Regions from separate parts of the Ruminococcus sporogenes genome, predicted to be linked through region 4. Evidence: predicted binding sites of a transcription regulator. Region 4 holds the regulator's gene; each other region holds the start of a gene.
What was found. Region 4 encodes Rex, which represses fermentation and respiration genes when NADH is low (regulators of the CRP and FNR family bind a similar motif). Its sites were predicted from a motif close to ATTGTTAANNNNTTAACAAT; they were not measured.
Positions count from the first base shown of each region.

Region 1: the regulator Rex is predicted to act here: its motif matches at 2,841-2,860, upstream of ACYQ0N_RS06730 (phosphoglycerate kinase).
Region 2: the regulator Rex is predicted to act here: its motif matches at 1,900-1,919, upstream of ACYQ0N_RS13405 (phosphoenolpyruvate carboxykinase (GTP)).
Region 3: the regulator Rex is predicted to act here: its motif matches at 1,267-1,286, upstream of adhE (bifunctional acetaldehyde-CoA/alcohol dehydrogenase).

Region 1 covers NZ_BAAHOA010000002.1:84,904-89,556, reverse strand. Annotated here, with positions in the region: gene gpmI (2,3-bisphosphoglycerate-independent phosphoglycerate mutase) at 1-638, opposite strand, end outside; gene tpiA (triose-phosphate isomerase) at 723-1,499, opposite strand; gene ACYQ0N_RS06730 (phosphoglycerate kinase) at 1,576-2,796, opposite strand; gene ACYQ0N_RS06725 (DegV family protein) at 2,923-3,795, opposite strand; gene ACYQ0N_RS06720 (tRNA (cytidine(34)-2'-O)-methyltransferase) at 3,795-4,307, opposite strand; gene ACYQ0N_RS06715 (hypothetical protein) at 4,476-4,646, shown strand.
Region 2 covers NZ_BAAHOA010000004.1:92,364-97,016, reverse strand. Annotated here, with positions in the region: gene rimI (ribosomal protein S18-alanine N-acetyltransferase) at 1-410, shown strand, start outside; gene tsaD (tRNA (adenosine(37)-N6)-threonylcarbamoyltransferase complex transferase subunit TsaD) at 412-1,422, shown strand; gene ACYQ0N_RS13410 (hypothetical protein) at 1,460-1,798, shown strand; gene ACYQ0N_RS13405 (phosphoenolpyruvate carboxykinase (GTP)) at 2,057-3,847, shown strand; gene ACYQ0N_RS13400 (GntR family transcriptional regulator) at 4,000-4,359, shown strand; gene ACYQ0N_RS13395 (ATP-binding cassette domain-containing protein) at 4,360-4,653, shown strand, end outside.
Region 3 covers NZ_BAAHOA010000008.1:17,575-22,227, forward strand. Annotated here, with positions in the region: gene ACYQ0N_RS15060 (6-phosphofructokinase) at 1-391, shown strand, start outside; gene ACYQ0N_RS15065 (hypothetical protein) at 432-704, shown strand; gene ACYQ0N_RS15070 (C-GCAxxG-C-C family protein) at 724-1,182, shown strand; gene adhE (bifunctional acetaldehyde-CoA/alcohol dehydrogenase) at 1,372-4,014, shown strand; gene ACYQ0N_RS15080 (glycoside hydrolase family 5 protein) at 4,053-4,653, opposite strand, start outside.
Region 4 covers NZ_BAAHOA010000001.1:95,727-100,379, reverse strand. Annotated here, with positions in the region: gene ACYQ0N_RS00525 (DUF6630 family protein) at 1-122, shown strand, start outside; gene ACYQ0N_RS00520 (NADP-dependent isocitrate dehydrogenase) at 140-1,348, shown strand; gene ACYQ0N_RS00515 (redox-sensing transcriptional repressor Rex) at 1,374-2,021, shown strand; gene ACYQ0N_RS00510 (FeoB-associated Cys-rich membrane protein) at 2,063-2,257, opposite strand; gene feoB (ferrous iron transport protein B) at 2,324-4,477, opposite strand; gene ACYQ0N_RS00500 (FeoA family protein) at 4,523-4,653, opposite strand, start outside.

The sequences.
Region 1 (4,653 bases), on a different contig from region 4:
CCGCATTCAACACCATTTCCCAAAACCATAGCATTGTATGCTTTTTCAACTCTATCCCAGGCATTATCTCTGTCCATTGCATAAAAACGCCCCATTATGGTAGCGACAGAACCAATTCCCAGCTCGCTCATTTTAGAGCATGCTTCTCTCATATATTCTGCGGCTGAGGACGGAGGAACATCACGCCCGTCCAGAAAAGCATGAACATACACCTTTTCAATTCCGTTTTTCTTAGCCATTTCAATTAATCCGTAAAGATGCTCCATGTGGCTGTGAACGCCGCCTGGAGAAAGAAGTCCCATAAGATGCAGTGAAGAATTTTTTTCTATGCAGTTTTCCATTGCTGATTTCAAAGCAGCATTCTCAAAAAAATCTCCGTCCTTTATGGATTTTGAAATTTTGACAAGCATCTGATATACTATTCGGCCGGCGCCTATATTTGTGTGTCCGACTTCTGAATTTCCCATTTGACCGTCCGGCAGTCCTACATCAAGACCGCTTGCTCCGATATAAGTATGGGACCCCTGCATATACCTATCAATATTAGGTTTCTTTGCCGCGGCTATTGCATTTCCGTAATCGTCAGCGTTATAGCCAAAGCCATCCATTATAATTAAAGCAACAGGTTTTTTACACATAAACTTGACCTTTCCAATAAACTGTTATAGCAACAGAAGATTTATAATCTTATCCGAATTATATTATCAGCAGATTTTTATTTATTATCCTTCAACAGCCGCCTGAACGATTGTATTAAAATCAGCCGCTTTAAGTGACGCGCCTCCGATGAGTCCGCCGTCAACGTTAGGCTTTGAAAGAAGCTCTGCCGCGTTGCCGGCATTCATTGATCCGCCGTACTGAATTGTTATAGCGTCTGCAGTTGCCTGGTCATATATCTTAGCAAGCGTCGAACGAATAAATCCGCAAACCTCTTCCGCCTGATCCGCAGTGGCGGTTTTGCCTGTACCGATAGCCCAGACCGGCTCATAGGCGATAACAGTCTTTTTAACGTCCTCGGCAGAAACATCATACAAATCCAGCTTAATCTGACGTGCAATTACTTCTTCAGTAATATTGCATTCGCGTTCCCAAAGAAGCTCTCCAACGCAGACAATAGGCTTAAGACCTGCTGCTAAAGCAGCCTTTGTCCTCTTATTAACAGTTTCGTCCGTTTCTCCGAAATACTGTCTTCTTTCCGAATGTCCGATAACAACATATTCCACACCAAGTTCAACCAGCATATCGGCTGAGATTTCACCCGTATAGGCTCCGCTCTTTTCAAAGTGTACGTTTTCCGCACCGATCTTGACATTTGAACCTGACGTCGTATTAATTGCTGTTTCAAGATTTGTAAAAGGAACGCAGGCAATAACTTCAACCTTACCGTCAGCATTGGCAACCAAAGGCTTAATAGCTTCAAGAAGCTCCTTAGCCTCAGGTCTTGTTTTATTCATTTTCCAGTTACCGGCAATAATTGCCTTTCTTAAAGATTTATTCATATTAACTACTCCTTAATCAAATGTTTGTTTCACAATAAGGAGAACAAGGAAATATCCTCGTTCTCCGGATTAGATATTATTTATCTGCAATTACAGCAACGCCGGGAAGCGTCTTGCCTTCAAGATATTCAAGCGAAGCTCCGCCGCCTGTTGAGATATGACTCATTTTATCAGCGAAACCAAGCTGCATAACAGCCGCCGCAGAATCGCCGCCGCCGATTATTGTAGTAGCGTCTGTTTCAGCAAGAGCCTTGGCAACGGCAATTGTACCCTTAGCAAGCACAGGGTTTTCAAATACGCCCATAGGACCGTTCCAAACAACTGTCTTGGCAGATTTAGCAGCTTCAGCAAAAATCTCCTGGGTTTTAGGTCCGATATCCAAGCCCATTTTATCAGCAGGAATATTTTTTGATTCAACATATTCTACAGAAATTTCAGCGTCTATAGGTTCCGGAAATGAAACGGATACGGCAGTGTCAACCGGAAGAAGAAGCTTCTTGCCGAGAGATTCAGCCTTTGCCATCATTTCCTTGCAATAATCAACCTTTTCAAGATCAACAAGTGAAGTGCCTACTTCATAGCCCTTAGCTTTAAGGAAGGTATAAGCCATACCTCCGCCGATAATCAGGGTATCGCACTTTTCAAGAAGATTAGAGATAACATTGAGCTTATCTGCAACCTTTGCTCCGCCGAGTATAGCCACAAACGGTCTTTCAGGCACCTCAACCGCATTTCCGAGATACTGGATTTCCTTTTGCATTAAATAACCCACAGCAGTTTCAGAAACAAATTTTGTAACTCCCGCTGTAGAAGCATGAGCTCTGTGAGCAGAACCAAAAGCGTCCATAACAAATACTTCGTTATCGACGAGGTCTGCCAATTCCTTAGCAAAAGCCTCCCCGTTCTTTGTTTCTTCAGCGCCGCGGAATCTTGTATTCTGAAGAACAACAATTTCACCGTTATTCATTTCAGCTATTGTTTTCTTAGCTGTTTCGCCGGTTACTGTATCGTCTCCGACAAACGTAACCTTAGCGTCAACAAGTTCACCAAGTCTTTTAGCTGCCGGCTCAAGTGAAAACTTAGCCTCAGGACCGTTCTTAGGCTTACCGAGATGTGAGCAAAGAACAACCTTTCCTCCGTCGGCTACGAGCTTCTTGATTGTAGGAAGAGCCGCCTGTATCCTGTTATCGTTTGTTATAACTCCATCCTTAAGAGGAACATTGAAGTCGACTCTGACTAAAACCTTTTTGCCGTTAACGTTAATGTCGTCAATTGAAACCTTGTTTAAACCTGCCATGTTATCCTAAACATCCTTTCATTTATATACATATACAATCCAAGGCTGTTATAATTTTAACAACCATTTATATTTTACACTATTTCCCTTTAATTTGCAAGCTTTTTTTAGTATATTGAAAAATTTCTATTTCTGAATGCCGCGTATTATAAATCCAACAACATTATGACCGGCGTTACATGCGACTGCCGCCCCTATCTGCACGGTATATTCCGGAGGATAACCGAACTTTCTTGTCATTTCAGCAGCAAGCTCGTCTGTCAAGGCAGATTCGCTTCCCTTAACCATAATATAAGGCGTTTTAGGCGTCATAGATCTTTCGGCGTCGGCAAGCAGCTTAGAAACAATATTTTTTTCTCCTCTGATTTTCTCAATAACAGTTGAAACCCCTCCGGCAATCTTAATAAGCGGACGCAACCCCAGCAATTCGCCTGCAAAAGCCGCAGCGGCAGTCACTCTACCCGATTTCTTTACATATTTAAGAGTCATAGGAACAAAATGTACTTCAGCACAATCAAACCATTCCTTAAGATAATCAATAATCTCGTCAGGAGTTTCCCCCTTCTGAGCCTTCAGAGCCGCCTGCATAACAGGATAACCGTAAACTCCGGTATAGTTCTTTGAATCTACAACATAAATCCTCATGCTGCTGCCGGATTCCTTTATCTCCTTTTTAAACTCATCGGCTGCGGAAAGCGCGTTTTTATAAGTGGCTGAGCCCGTAGATGAAATGGTAACATAAATAACATCCGTCCAGCCCTCCTTATAAAGTTCCTTGTAAACCTCAAGTATTTCATATGGGGTAAGCTGCGACGTTGTAGGCATCTCTTTGGCGTTATCCATCATATTATAAAATTCTTCATTTGTAAAATCAATTCTTTCCCTGTAAGCAGTTCCGTCTACAATGACTGGAAAGGACATGATCTTTATACCAAGCCTTTTTTCATCCTCTTTAGAAATATCACAAGCCGAATCCGTTATAATTTTAATCTTCTGCATTATATCCCACCTTTCTGATTCCAGCTATATTGCGTCAGGCGTCCTTCTTTTGAAAGATCCGGAAAATTCCATTGCCTTAATACTTCATATACGGCAATTGCTACTGAATTAGATAAATTAAGGCTTCTCAGATTATTTCTCATTGGAATTCTGACGCAGCGTTTTTCGTTCTCAAATAATATTTTTTCATCTATCCCTTTATCTTCCCTGCCAAAAATAATATAAGCATTATCGGGATATTCAACTTCGCTGTAAACGCTTCTTCCTTTAGTTGTAAAATAATAATAGTTACCGTTATTCTGCTCATAAAATTCTGAAATATTATCATAATAACTGATATTAAGCTTATCCCAATAATCAAGACCGGCTCTTTTTAAATTTTTATCTGTTATTTCAAATCCGAACGGTCTAATAAGGTGAAGCCTTGCGCCGGTAACAGCACAGGTTCGAGCTATATTTCCCGTATTTTGAGGTATCTGCGGTTCAATAAGAACAATATTTAAATTTTTCATAAACTCACCATAATATATTATATCAGAAATCAAAAAAAATTTCAACAATATTGAAAAATTTGGAACGCAGCAGCTATGTATTTTATCAAATCCTTTATGCATAATACCATTGTAAGCAAAAAATTCAGCGCTATAGCTGATAAGAAAAATAAAATGGAGAAGATTCAAATGGAAACTAAAGCTATGATAAAAGGCATGGCTGCCGGCGCGGTGGTCGGAACGGCATGCTATATGATTTCAAAATCACCGGACAGAAAAAAGAAACAGCTTAAAAGGAATACCGGTAAAGCAGTAAAGGCCTTTGCTTCTGTTGCCGATTGCTTTTCGTCAATGTTTTAACCAAAGA
Region 2 (4,653 bases), on a different contig from region 4:
TTGCGGAGATAGAGAAGCAATGTATAGCTGACGGATGGTCAGAAAAAGCCTTTTTGGAGGCGTTTGAAAATAAATACTCAATAATTCTGTCGGCGGTATCCGCTGGCAGAGTTATAGGCTTTTTAAATGGTACCGCAGTTCTCGACGAGGCGGAGCTTCTAAATATAGCAGTCATGGAGGAGTATCGAGGAATGGGCGCGGGCGGAGCGCTGATAAGCGAATTTCTGCATATTCTTTCTGATAAGAATGTTGGTACTGTTTATCTGGAGGTTCGTGAAAGCAATGCCGAGGCTATAAACTTATATAAAAAATATGGTTTTGAACAGAACGGAATGCGCAGAAATTATTATAGACATCCTGTTGAAAACGCTGTATTGATGATGAAAAAAATAGATTTGGCTGGTGATTAGAATGCTGATACTTGGAATTGAAAGCTCGTGTGATGAAACGGCTGCGGCTGTTTCTGAAAATGGTACAAATATATTGTCCTCGGTAATTTCAACGCAAATTGAGGAGCATAAAAAATACGGCGGCGTTGTACCGGAAATAGCGTCTCGCCGTCATTGTGAAAATATACTCGGCGTGGTTGAAAAGGCGTTGAGAGATTCGGATAAAACTCTTGACGATATGGACGCTGTGGCTGTCACGTATGCGCCGGGACTTATAGGAGCATTGCTTGTCGGAGTCAATTTTGCAAAAGGTCTTTCGCTTGCCTCAGAAAAACCGCTTGTGCCTGTGCATCATATTTCAGGGCACATTGCTGCGAATTATATTGCGCATAGCGAGTTGAAGCCGCCGTATATCTGTCTGGTTGCAAGCGGAGGACATTCTCATATAGTTGAGGTAATTGATTATACAAAATTCAGAATAATCGGACGCACAAGAGACGACGCTGCCGGAGAATGCTTTGATAAGTGCGCAAGGGCAATGGGTTTTCCGTATCCGGGAGGTATACATATTGACAGAGCGGCGCAGCTTGGCGACAAATCAGCCTATGTATTGCCTCGTCCGAGGGTAACAGGCTGCGAGTATGATTTCAGTTTTTCCGGATTAAAGACCGCCGTTATAAATCTTCTGCATAACGCCGAGCAGAAGGGTAAGGAAATTAATAAAAATGACCTGAGTGCAGCCTTGCAGCATACTATTTCTGATATACTCTGTGAAAAGACAATTGCAGCGGCTAAAACGCTGGGGTATAATAAAATAGCCGTTGCAGGCGGAGTATCAGCCAACAGCGGCGTTCGGTCGACCTTTAAAAGAGTATGCGGAGAATGCGGAATTAAGCTTTATCTTCCGCCCAAGGAGCTTTGCGGAGATAACGGAGCAATGATAGCGTGTCAGGGGTATTATAATTTCCTTGCAGGTCAAAGGGCTGACGAGAGTCTTAATGCCTGCGCAACTCTTTCGATTGATGATATTTAAGGGAACGGCGAAGCATGTTGGAATAGGGGGATATTATATGATTGATATTTTATTTCTTACAGCCGCGGTTTTGGTTTCTTCATTCAACACCTTTGAAAACCAATCCTATGATGACATTGAAATATATGAACAGCGGCTTGAAAAATTCAATGAAGTATACGGAACTTCCTACGCTATACCGGAAAAACCTGTAGTCGGAGGGGATATCGTTGAATTTTATACTTCAATGACGCTTAATGAATTTGATAAATATATAATATCTATTTATGACGGATCTTATTATGATACAGAAGCGCCTTCTTTAAAAAATGACAGCGGCGGCGAACGTTTGGAAATACGCAGCGAATATTATTTTGCGGACTATGCAGATAAATAAAATATAAACAAAAACGCAGACTTTTTAGTCTGCGCTTGTTTTGCCGAATAAAAAAAGTTTTTGTTGGAAACACAATTGTCCATTGTGAAAAAACAATGAAACTTGTTATTAATTTCACAATTCAGGTTAAATTCTATTGACATCCAATAAAAAAAATATTATAATATAAAAATGAAGGGAATTTTGGAATTAAAGGTTTCAGGATTCAAAAATAATCGCACAGTATTTTTGTGCAGAAATATTAAGGAGGATATAACCATGTCACTGACAAATAACCCCAATGTCTTAAAATGGGTTGAGGAAATGACAGCCCTCACAAAGCCTGACAAGGTAGTATGGATTGACGGCAGCAAGGAGCAGATAGAAGCTCTTAAGAAGGAAGCGCTTTCAACAGGCGAAATGCAGGAGCTCAACCAGGAAAAGCTTCCGGGATGTCTTTATCACAGAACTCTTCCCAACGACGTAGCCAGAGTTGAGGACAGAACCTTTATCTGCTGCAAAAATAAAGAAGACGCAGGGCCGACAAATAACTGGTGCGATCCTGAGGAAATGTATGCAAAGCTCAGACCTATGTACGACGGCGTTATGAAGGGAAGAACAATGTATGTAATCCCTTATTCAATGGGTCCTATCGGTTCTCCTCTTGCTAAAGTAGGCGTAGAAGTAACAGATTCTATTTATGTTGTTCTGAATATGAATATAATGACCAGAATGGGTAAGCAGGCTTTTGATAACCTGGGAGACGCTTCTAACGATTTTGTAAGAGGTCTTCATTCAAAGGCTCAGGTTGATCCTGAAAACAGATATATTGTTCATTTCCCTGAGGATAATACTATCTGGTCCATCAATTCGGCTTACGGCGGCAATGTTCTTCTTGGTAAAAAGTGTTTTGCTCTCAGAATAGCTTCATATCAGGGCAAGAACGAGGGCTGGATGGCTGAACACATGCTTATTCTCGGTCTTAAAAAGCCCGACGGCGAGGTTAAATATATTACGGCCGCTTTTCCGTCTGCATGCGGTAAGACAAATCTTGCTATGCTTATTCCGCCGGAGGGATATAAGAAGGACGGATACGAAATATTCACAGTCGGCGACGATATTGCTTGGATGAAGCAGGGCGACGACGGCAGGCTTTACGCAATTAACCCTGAAAACGGATTCTTCGGCGTTGCTCCGGGAACAAACGAAAAATCAAATTATAATGCGCTTGCTTCAACAATGAAGGATACAATTTTTACAAACGTTGCTATAAATAATGACGATATGACGGTTTGGTGGGAAGGTCTTGACAAGAATCCGCCGGAAAACGCGACAGAATGGAAGGGCGCTAAGGTAAACGGTAAGGAATATTCTGCTGAAGGCAATAAGCTTGCTCATCCTAACTCAAGATTCACAGCGCCGGCTAAGAACTGTCCTTGTATTTCACCTGAATTTGATAATCCTAAGGGCGTTCCGATTTCTGCAATTATTTTCGGCGGCAGACGTGCGGCTACTACTCCGCTGGTATATCAGTCGTTTGACTGGAAGCACGGTACCTATATTGGCTCGGCGGTTTCATCAGAAACGACTGCTGCCGCAACCGGCGAGGTAGGCGTTTTAAGACATGATCCTATGGCAATGAAGCCGTTCTGCGGTTATCACATGGGCGATTATTGGGCACATTGGCTTGAAATGGGCGAAAAGCTCGGCGATAAGGCTCCTAAGATATTCAATGTAAACTGGTTTAAGCAGGACGAAAACGGCAACTTTATCTGGCCGGGCTTCGGCGATAATATGAGAGTTCTTGACTGGATCATCAAGAGATGTGAGGGAACTATCGACGCTGATGAAACAGCTATCGGATATCTTCCTAAGAAGGGCGATATTAATGTCAAGGGTATAGAGGACGAGGTTACGCCTGAAGTTATGGATAAGCTTCTTGCCGTTGATAAGGAGCTTTGGAAGAAGGACGTTGCTGATATGCGTGAATTCTATAAACAGTTCGGCGATAAGCTTCCTGAAGAACTCAGCAAAGAGCTTGATAAGCTTGAAGAAAGACTCGAAAAATAATTTTATAATTATTATAAAGAAGAACGGTTTTAAACCGTTCTTTTTTTATGAAAATTTTGAAAATGGGTATTGACAAACGCTGAATTATATGGTATTATACACTTGTAGTTAGTTAGTCTACTAATTAACCATAGTGAAAAGGAGGCGGAAAGGTGCAGGTGGATTTTGAAACAGAAAAACCGATTTTTGTCCAAATTGCCGACGGAATCGAAGACGCTATTGTGACCGGAGCTTTTCCTGAGGAAAGCCGTATACCGTCGATAACGGATTTCTCAGTGAGATATAAGATAAATCCTGCTACAGCGTTAAAGGGAATCAGCATACTTGTTGAGAACGGAACTATATATAAAAAAAGGGGTGTAGGAATGTTTGTTTCAAAAGGAGCTAAGGAAAGGCTCACTAAAAAAAGGCGTGACGCGTTTTATGAGCATTATATAAAAAATATGCTTGCAGAGGCCGTCAGGCTCGGAATAAAAAAAGAAGAAATTATAGATATGCTTAAAGGAGAATGAATGATGAACTGTATTGAAATCAAAGGCATTACAAAGGACTTCAAAAATACAAGAGCGTTGAATAATGTGAATCTGACTTTTGAGGAAAATAAGATTTATGGGCTGCTGGGAAGAAACGGAGCCGGAAAATCAACACTTTTGAAAATCATATCAAATCGTATTTTCACAGACTCCGGAAGCGTTACTGTTGACGGAATAAATTCTATGGAGGACGACAGAGCGCTTTCTAAAATATATATTATGAGTGAAAGCAATCTTTATCCTCCTAAGATGAAGATAAAGAATATTTTTAAA
Region 3 (4,653 bases), on a different contig from region 4:
TATCGTGAGGGAAGAGATTGGCTGTAAGGTACGTTCAATAGAGCTGAACGTTATGCAGAGATGCGCCTCTCACATAGCCTCTAAAACTGATATTGACGAATCTGTCAGAATAGGAGAGGAAGCGGTTAAAGCCGCCGTTGAAGGAATGACCGGAAAAATGATGGCGTTTAAAAGAATAAGCGACAGACCTTATTTTTCAGAAATAGTCCCTGTTGACGCGAATGAAGTAGCAAATAAAGAAAAGCTTTTTCCTAAGGAATGGATAAATAATCAGGGTAACAATGTGACGTCGCAGGCGCTGGATTATTTTCTTCCGCTTATACAGGGAGAACTTAATATACTGATGAAAAACGGTATGCCCGTACACTTTAAAATACCTAATTGGTTTTGATTTACGCTTTTATCTTACTACAATTACAGAGGTGAAGTAAATGAAAAATCCGAATCTATCAAAATTGATAATACTGGGAATAATATCGACGGGTATTGCGTTAGCCGGTCTGCCGCTAATTATTCAGTCATTCAGCAAATTTTATATGAAGTTTATTTGTATAGGAGGAGCAATATCGGCAGCGGGTATTATATTTGGAATAATATTTGTCAGATGTCCCTATTGCGGAAAAGCTTTGTCCATTAAAGGTTTTGTTATAAAATATTGCCCTCATTGCGGTGAAAAGCTAAAAATCAATAAGACTTATAAATAGGAGTAACGGAGAATATATAATGAAAAAATCAGAAAAGGCAGTTGAGCTATTTAAAAAGGGTTATAATTGTTCGCAGTCTGTTTTCGGAGCCTTTGCCGAGGATCTGGGAATTGATTTTGAAACGGCTGTAATGATTTCCTCCTCCTTCGGAGGGGGAATGGGCAGAATGAGAGAGGTCTGCGGAGCTGTAAGCGGAATGTTTATGGCTGCCGGAATAAAATACGGTTATTCAGATCCTAAGAACATGAATGCAAAAAAGGAGCATTATAGGCTTATTCAAACGCTTGCGGAAAGATTTAAGGAGCGTAATAAATATATAGTATGTCGTCAGCTTTTGGGAATGGAGGCCGATGGATATACGCCTTCTGAACGAAACGGAGAGTATTATAAGAAGAGACCTTGCGCTGAGCTTGTTAGAGACGCGGCCGAAATTTTTGAAGAATATTTAGAATGCTGCGATAAAAAAAACGAGATATAGTTTTTTTATAAAACTATTCGGCATATTGTAGAAAAGACGGGGAAAAATAGGCTTATAATTCGTTATAAATTATTTCATAAGCCTATTGACAAAAAAATAACAATGTGGTATAATGACATTGTTAAGAAATTAACAAGTCCGTTTATGAAAATTTATCAATTCATATTTATTTTATAGGAGGATAATCAAATGGCAAAGGAAAAGGATGCAAATAAGACCGCCGAGCAGCCTCAGGTTGATCCGAAGGCAATGGTGGATGAGCTTGTTGCTAAGGCTAAGGCTGCGCTTGACGAATACATGAAGCTCGATCAGGAGCAAATTGACAAAATCACCAAGGCTATGGCTCTTGCTGGTCTTTCTGCTCAGATGGAGCTTGCTAAGATGGCTGTAGAGGAAACAGGAAGAGGTATCTTTGAAGATAAAGTAACTAAAAATATTTTTTCTACTGAATATATCTGGCATTCTATTAAATACGAGAAGACGGTCGGCGTAATCGAAGATAATGAAAACGAAGGTTATCTTGAAATCGGCGAGCCTGTCGGTATTGTTGCCGGCGTTACTCCTGTAACAAATCCTACGTCAACTACGATGTTTAAATCTATTATATGCGCGAAAACAAGAAATCCTATTATTTTCGGATTCCATCCGAACGCTCAGAAATGTTCTGTAAGAGCCGCTGAAATAGTAAGAGACGCTGCCGTTGCCGCAGGCGCTCCTGAAAACTGTGTTCAGTGGATTGAGGTTCCTTCAATTGAAGCGACCGGATTTCTTATGAATCATCCTGACGTTGCTACAATTCTTGCAACAGGCGGTCCGGGAATGGTTAAGGCTGCTTATTCGGCAGGTAAGCCGGCTCTTGGAGTTGGCCCCGGAAATACTCCATGCTATATTGAAAAAACCGCTAAGCTTAAACAGGCCCTTAACGATCTTATTCTTTCAAAATCATTTGATAACGGTATGATCTGCGCGTCTGAGCAGGCTGCTATAATTGATACTGAGGTTTATGATGAGGCCGTTGCCTTTATGAAGGAGCAGGGCTGCTATTTCGCTAAGCCTGAGGACATTCAGAAGATTCAGGACGTAGTAATAAACGTTGAAAAAATGGCCGTTCAGCCTTGGGTAGTAGGTCAGTATCCGTGGCAGATTGCTGAAAAGGCAGGCATTTCGATTCCTAAGGAAACAAAGGTGCTCTGCGTAGAAATAGGCGGAACCAACGCTGATCAGTATCCGCTTGCGCTTGAAAAGCTTTCGCCGGTTCTGGCTGTTGTAAAATCAGACAGCACCGAGCATGCGTTTGAAATGTGTGAGGAAATGCTCAAGCACGGTGCCGGTCATACCGCAGTAATTCACTCGTCTAACGACGAGCTTATTGAAAAATACGGCGAAACAATGAAGGCAAGCCGTGTCGTAGTAAATTCTCCAGCTTCTTTCGGAGCTATCGGCGACGTATATAACTCAATGGCGCCTTCGCTTACTCTTGGCTGCGGTTCCTATGGTAAGAATTCCGTTTCTGAAAACGTTACGGCTAAAAACCTTATCAACAGAAAGAAAGTGGCTAAGAGGAGATTGAATATGCAGTGGTTTAAGGTTCCTGAAAAGATTTATTTTGAACCAGGTTCGGTTCAGTATCTTGCAAAGATGCCTGATATGAACAGAGTTATGATCGTAGCCGATCCGGGTATGGTACAGTTCGGCTATGTTGAAAGGGTATTATATCAGCTAAATAAAAATGCTAACAAGCCTTCTATTGAGATATTCAGCGAGGTAGAGCCTGATCCTGACCTTACAACAGTCCGTAAAGGCGTAGCGGTTATGAATTCTTTCCAGCCTGATGTAATCGTTGCTCTTGGCGGCGGTTCAGCAATGGACGCAGCTAAGGCTATGTGGCTCTTCTATGAAAATCCTGACGCCGACTTTATCGGTATGGCTCAGAAATTTATGGATATCCGTAAAAGAGTTTATAAGTTCCCTAAGATGGGTAAAAAGGCTAAAATGGTTTCTATTCCTACAACTTCCGGTACCGGCTCTGAAGTTACTTCGTTTGCGGTTATTTCTGACAAGAGCAAGAATATGAAATATCCTCTTGCCGATTATGAGCTGACTCCTGACGTAGCAATTATAGATCCTGAATTCGTTTATACAGTTCCTAAGTCATCTACTGCATTTACCGGTCTTGACGTTCTTACTCATGCGATTGAAGCTTATGTTTCAGTTCTTGCTAACGATTATACCGACGCTCTTGCGCTTCATGCCATCAAGCTGGTGTTTGAGTATCTTCCAAGCTCATATAAGAATGCCGACGAGCTTTCAAGAGAAAAAATGCACAATGCGTCCTGTATAGCCGGTATGGCGTTTACAAATGCATTCCTCGGCGTAAATCATTCGTTAGCGCACAAGCTTGGAGGAGAGTTCCACATTCCTCACGGTCTTGCTAACGCATATCTGCTGCCGCATGTTATCGAATATAACGGAGAACCTACTCCTACAAAATTTGCAGCATGGCCGAAATACGATCATTATATCGCACCTGAGCGTTATGCTGAAATCGCAAAGATGCTCGGATTGATTCCGCAGAACGCAACGGCTCAGGAAGGGGTAAAGGCTCTTGCAGACGCTGTAAGAAATCTAATGAAGGAAGTAAATATTCCTTTGACTATCAAGGAAGCAGGCGAAAATGATAAGAGATCTTATATAGATCCTAAGACCTATGAGGGCGCATTGGACGATCTCGCTTACAAGGCTTTTGACGACCAGTGTACTACAGCTAATCCTCGTCTGCCGAGGATTGACGAATTAAAGCGTCTTTATATGCTCGCTTATTACGGAAAATAATAATAAATAAAAAGGAACGCTCAAAAGCGTTCCTTTTTTTAATTACGTTGGCTTTCCGCTATATCTAAAAACGATTGTGCAAGCTGAGAATCTATCATTTCGCATGTTGTACGATTATAAAATACATCGGTTATATCCCATAGCATAGGACACATATTTCTTTTATAAGCCTCTTTGCAGACGGTTGTCAGAAATAGTCTTACGGATTCCGGATTCTTATTTTTAGTTGCACACCCGTATTCACCAATGATTACTGGTATGCCATTATCTACAAAGGTTGTTTTCATAAGCTCCATATTTTTTTCAAGCTCTTTTAAATCAATTTCTGAGCCCCAGTCTGACCTTGCTTTACCCCAATCTGCATCCTCTTCAAGAATGCAGAAATTTGCCGGTGTGTAATAATGAACTGATACGGCGCAGCTTGACTCTTTATCGTCCGGCATTTTGAAAAGGGGATCGCAGGTAAGAGTTATATCAGTTGCATAACCGGCTATCAGCAAATGACGTTTTTCATTGTTACCGCCGGAATTTCGGACAAGATTAACAAATTCCTGATTTATGCTGTTGAGGATTCCGTATGCTTCCGCCTTGCCTTCGTCTGAGCCGCTGTATCTGTTCCATATATCCTCATAGTATCCT
Region 4 (4,653 bases):
CTCTGATATGCACAGTTGATGTTGACAGCGACAGCTATGAGCTTATTATCGTTTCGGCTGATGTTTACAATATAATTTCGGACGCTGCAGAAAGCAACGGTCACAAAATAGACGAATTATAATTAACGGGAGGAAACCAATGGCAAAAATTCAGATGAAAACACCGCTGGTCGAAATGGACGGCGACGAAATGACAAGAATACTCTGGAAATGGATAAAGGAGATTCTTCTTGAGCCCTATATCGACCTAAACACAGAGTATTACGACCTCGGTCTCGAATACAGAGAAAAAACAAAGGACAGAGTTACCTTCGACAGCGCCGAGGCCACAAAAAAATACGGAGTAGCTGTAAAATGCGCAACGATCACTCCGAATGCAGCCAGAATGCCCGAATACAATCTTACAGAAATGTGGAAATCCCCTAACGGAACCATAAGGGCTATACTGGACGGCACCGTTTTCAGAACTCCTATTCTTGTCAAAGGAATTACGCCGTATATTCCGTCATGGACAAATCCTATAACAATCGCTCGTCACGCCTACGGAGACGTATATAAGAATACTGAAATGCAGGTCAGCGGCGGCGGTAAGGCGGAACTTGTCTACACCGACAAGGACGGAAACGAAACCAGACAGCTTATCCATGAATTCGACGGCGACGGAATAATCCAGGGTTTGCACAATATTGATAAAAGTATCGCAGGCTTTGCAAAATCATGCTTTAATTACGCCCTTGATACAAAGCAGGACGTATGGTTTGCAACCAAGGATACTATTTCAAAAAAATATGACCACAGATTCAAGGATATATTTCAGGAAATCTTTGACGCCGAATATAAGGAAAAATTCGAAGCAGCAGGAATTGAATATTTCTATACTCTCATAGACGACGCCGTTGCAAGAGTTATTCGTTCAAACGGCGGCTATATCTGGGCATGCAAAAACTATGACGGAGACGTTATGTCGGATATGGTTTCAACAGCTTTCGGAAGTCTCGCAATGATGACCTCCGTTCTTGTTTCACCTGACGGAGTTTATGAATACGAAGCGGCGCACGGAACAGTCCAGCGTCACTATTATAAATATCTCAAGGGCGAGGAAACGTCGACTAACTCGGTCGCTACTATTTTTGCATGGAGCGGCGCTTTAAGAAAAAGAGGCGAGCTTGACGGCAGCAGCGAACTTACTGAATTTGCGGATAATCTTGAAAGAGCAACCATACAAACGATTGAGGACGGCGTTATGACCGGCGATCTCTATATGCTTTCAAAGCTTGAAAATAAGAAAAAGGTAGATTCAAGAACGTTTTTGGAGGAAATCAACAGCAGACTTTCTCAGATGGTTTAATATATTTTAGGAAGGATCGGATTTCATGTCAAAACCCTTAATTTCAGCTCCGGTAATAAAGCGTCTGCCAAGGTATTACCGGTTTTTAGGCGAGCTTGAAAACCAAGGCTTTACAAGAATATCAAGCCGTGAGCTTTCTGAAAAAATGGGACTTACGGCGTCGCAGATAAGACAGGATCTAAACTGCTTCGGAGGCTTCGGTCAGCAGGGATACGGCTACAATGTAAAAGAACTGCATAAAGCCATCGGAGAAATACTCGGAATCAACGCCGGCAACAGGACAATACTTATAGGCGCAGGAAATCTTGGCAGAGCTATCGCCTCTCACATTGATTTTACTAAGCGGGGCTTCAGGCTTATAGGGATTTTTGACAGTAATCCTGAAAAAACCGGACAGATAATTTCCGGAATTAAAGTTTCCCACACAGACGTTATTGAAAAATTCTGCAAGGATAATAACCCTGTATGCGCAGTACTGTGTATTCCTAAATCCTCAGCACAGGAAATAGCAAACAGGCTGGTAACGCTGGGAATAAAGGGCTTCTGGAATTTCAGTCATTACGATCTTAAAATGGACCATAACGACAGTATAATTGTTGAAAACGTACATCTGGCCGACAGCCTTATGACGTTAGCTTACGGGCTTCACTCTAATTCCGATAGAGAAGAATAAAAAAATCAGGCTTTAAAAAGCCTGATTTTTTTATTTGATTATTATTTGTTAAGTTCTTTGTTTTTCTGACCGCTGCGGCATAAAGAAGAATTCGGACAGCAGCCGCAGTTGCAGCCGCATGAGGATTTACCGCCCGCCTTGTCTTTTCTGAGCTTTATTACAATAAGCGTCACAACAGCTGCAATTATAAGAAATACCACTATTGTTCCGATATTTGAAATCAGATAATCCATCATCGCTTTTATTCCGCCTTTCTCTCCGTCAGGAAGATCGCCCGCAGCTCTAAAAGAAATTTTACCGGCTTACGCTTTTACCCTGACTTTTGTTTTAAGCGCACTGCTTTCATTATACGGCCTTACAAGCATATAAACAATAAACGCAATCAGAATCAGCGCCGCGATAAGACCGATAACATTTACATTTCCTGTAAATACCGAGCCTACCTGATAAATTATAAGCGAAACCGCATATGCAAAAACGCACTGATAGCCTATTGCAAACAAGGTCCATTTCGCATTGTTCATTTCACGCTTGATAGCTCCCATTGCCGCAAAGCACGGCGCGCACAGAAGATTGAAAACAAGGAAAGAATATGCTGAAAGCCGTGTAAACGCAGCGGCGACCTCCGGCCATATCTCGTCTCCGTTTTCAGAAAGCTCCTCCCCTGCAAAGTGAAATAGTTGTCCGAACGTTGCAACAACGTTTTCCTTTGCAATAAGTCCGGTAACAGTCGCGACGGCGGATTTCCAGTCGCCCCAGCCAAGCGGAGCGAATATCCACGCAAACGCGTTTCCGATTTTTGCAAGGACAGAATTATCCAGATCGTCGACCATTCCAAAACCGTTTTCCCAGCCAAACGCCTGAAGAAACCAAAGAATAATTGACGACAAAAGAATTATGGTACCTGCTTTCTTTATAAACGACCAGCCTCTTTCCCACATTGAGCGCAGAACGTTGCCTACTGTAGGCAGATGATATGCCGGCAGCTCCATTACAAAGGGCGCCGGATCACCGGAAAACAATTTGGTTTTCTTGAGCATTATACCTGAAACTATAATGGCGCCGACTCCGATAAAATATGCGGAAGCTGAAACCCAGCCGGCATTATTGAAAAGCGCTCCGGCAATAAGACCTATTATCGGCAGCTTCGCGCCGCATGGAATAAACGTGGTAGTCATAATAGTCATTCTGCGGTCACGCTCGTTTTCTATAGTACGAGAAGCCATAACTCCGGGAACGCCGCAGCCCGTTCCTATAAGCATAGGTATAAAGGATTTTCCCGAAAGTCCGAATTTGCGGAATATCCTGTCCATAACGAACGCTATTCTCGCCATATATCCGCATGCCTCAAGAAAACCGAGGAATATAAACAGAACAAGCATCTGGGGAACAAATCCCAGCACAGCCCCTACTCCGGCAATTATACCGTCAACAATCAGTCCCTGTAACCACGCCGCACAGTTTATGCTTTCAAGTAGCTTGTTTGCGCCGTTTGTTATCCAATCGCCGAAAAGAGTGTCGTTAGTCCATCCCGTCACCCAGTCGCCTACCGTAGTTACAGATACATAATATACGATAAACATAACGACTGCAAAAATCGGCAGCGCAAGAAAACGGTTGGTAACGACCTTATCAATTTTATCCGATAAGGTAAGACCTCCCTTATTTTTCTTTTTGCAGCAGCCCTTGATTATAGACGCTATGTAAATGTAACGCTCGTTTGTTATAATACTTTCAGAATCGTCGTCCATTTCCCTTTCTGCGGCGGCAATATCAGATTCTATATGCTCCATTATTTCCTTTGGTATTGAAAGACGGCTCAGCACCTTTTCATCGCGCTCAAATATTTTTATGGCATACCATCTCTGCTGCTCCTCAGGAATATTATGCAGGAAAGCTTCCTCTATATGAGCGATGGCATGCTCGACGCACCCGCAGAAGCTATGCTGAGGCACAGTACATTCTCGGCTTTCCGCGGCCGCCACAGCCCTCTCGGCAGCTTCCTTCACACCGACGCCCTTTAAAGCTGAAATTTCACAGACCTCGCAGCCCAGTTCCTTAGAAAGCTGAGAAATATTAATCTTATCTCCGTTTTTGCGCACTATGTCAATCATATTGACAGCCGCGACAACAGGTATCCCAAGCTCTGTAAGCTGAGTTGTAAGATAAAGATTTCTTTCAAGGTTCGTACCGTCGATAATATTAAGTATAGCGTCGGGACGCTCGTCTATAAGATAATTTCTTGCGACTACCTCCTCAAGAGTATAAGGAGAAAGCGAGTAAATACCCGGAAGATCAGTAATAATAACGTCCTTGCGTCCCTTAAGCCTGCCCTCCTTTTTCTCAACCGTTACCCCGGGCCAGTTACCGACAAACTGGTTAGAGCCTGTAAGCGAGTTAAAAAGCGTTGTTTTGCCGCAGTTAGGATTGCCTGCCAGCGCGATTTTAATTTCCATAAATCTACCTCTTTTCTAATTAGCGTTTGCTAACTTATGTGCAAATTAATTGGTTTCTATCAGGTCTGCGTCTGCTTTTCGCAGAGTAAGCTCATAGCCTCTGACCGTTATCTCTATAGGATCCCCCAGAGGCGCTACTTTTCTGACGTATATCTCCGTCCCCTTGGTTATGCCCA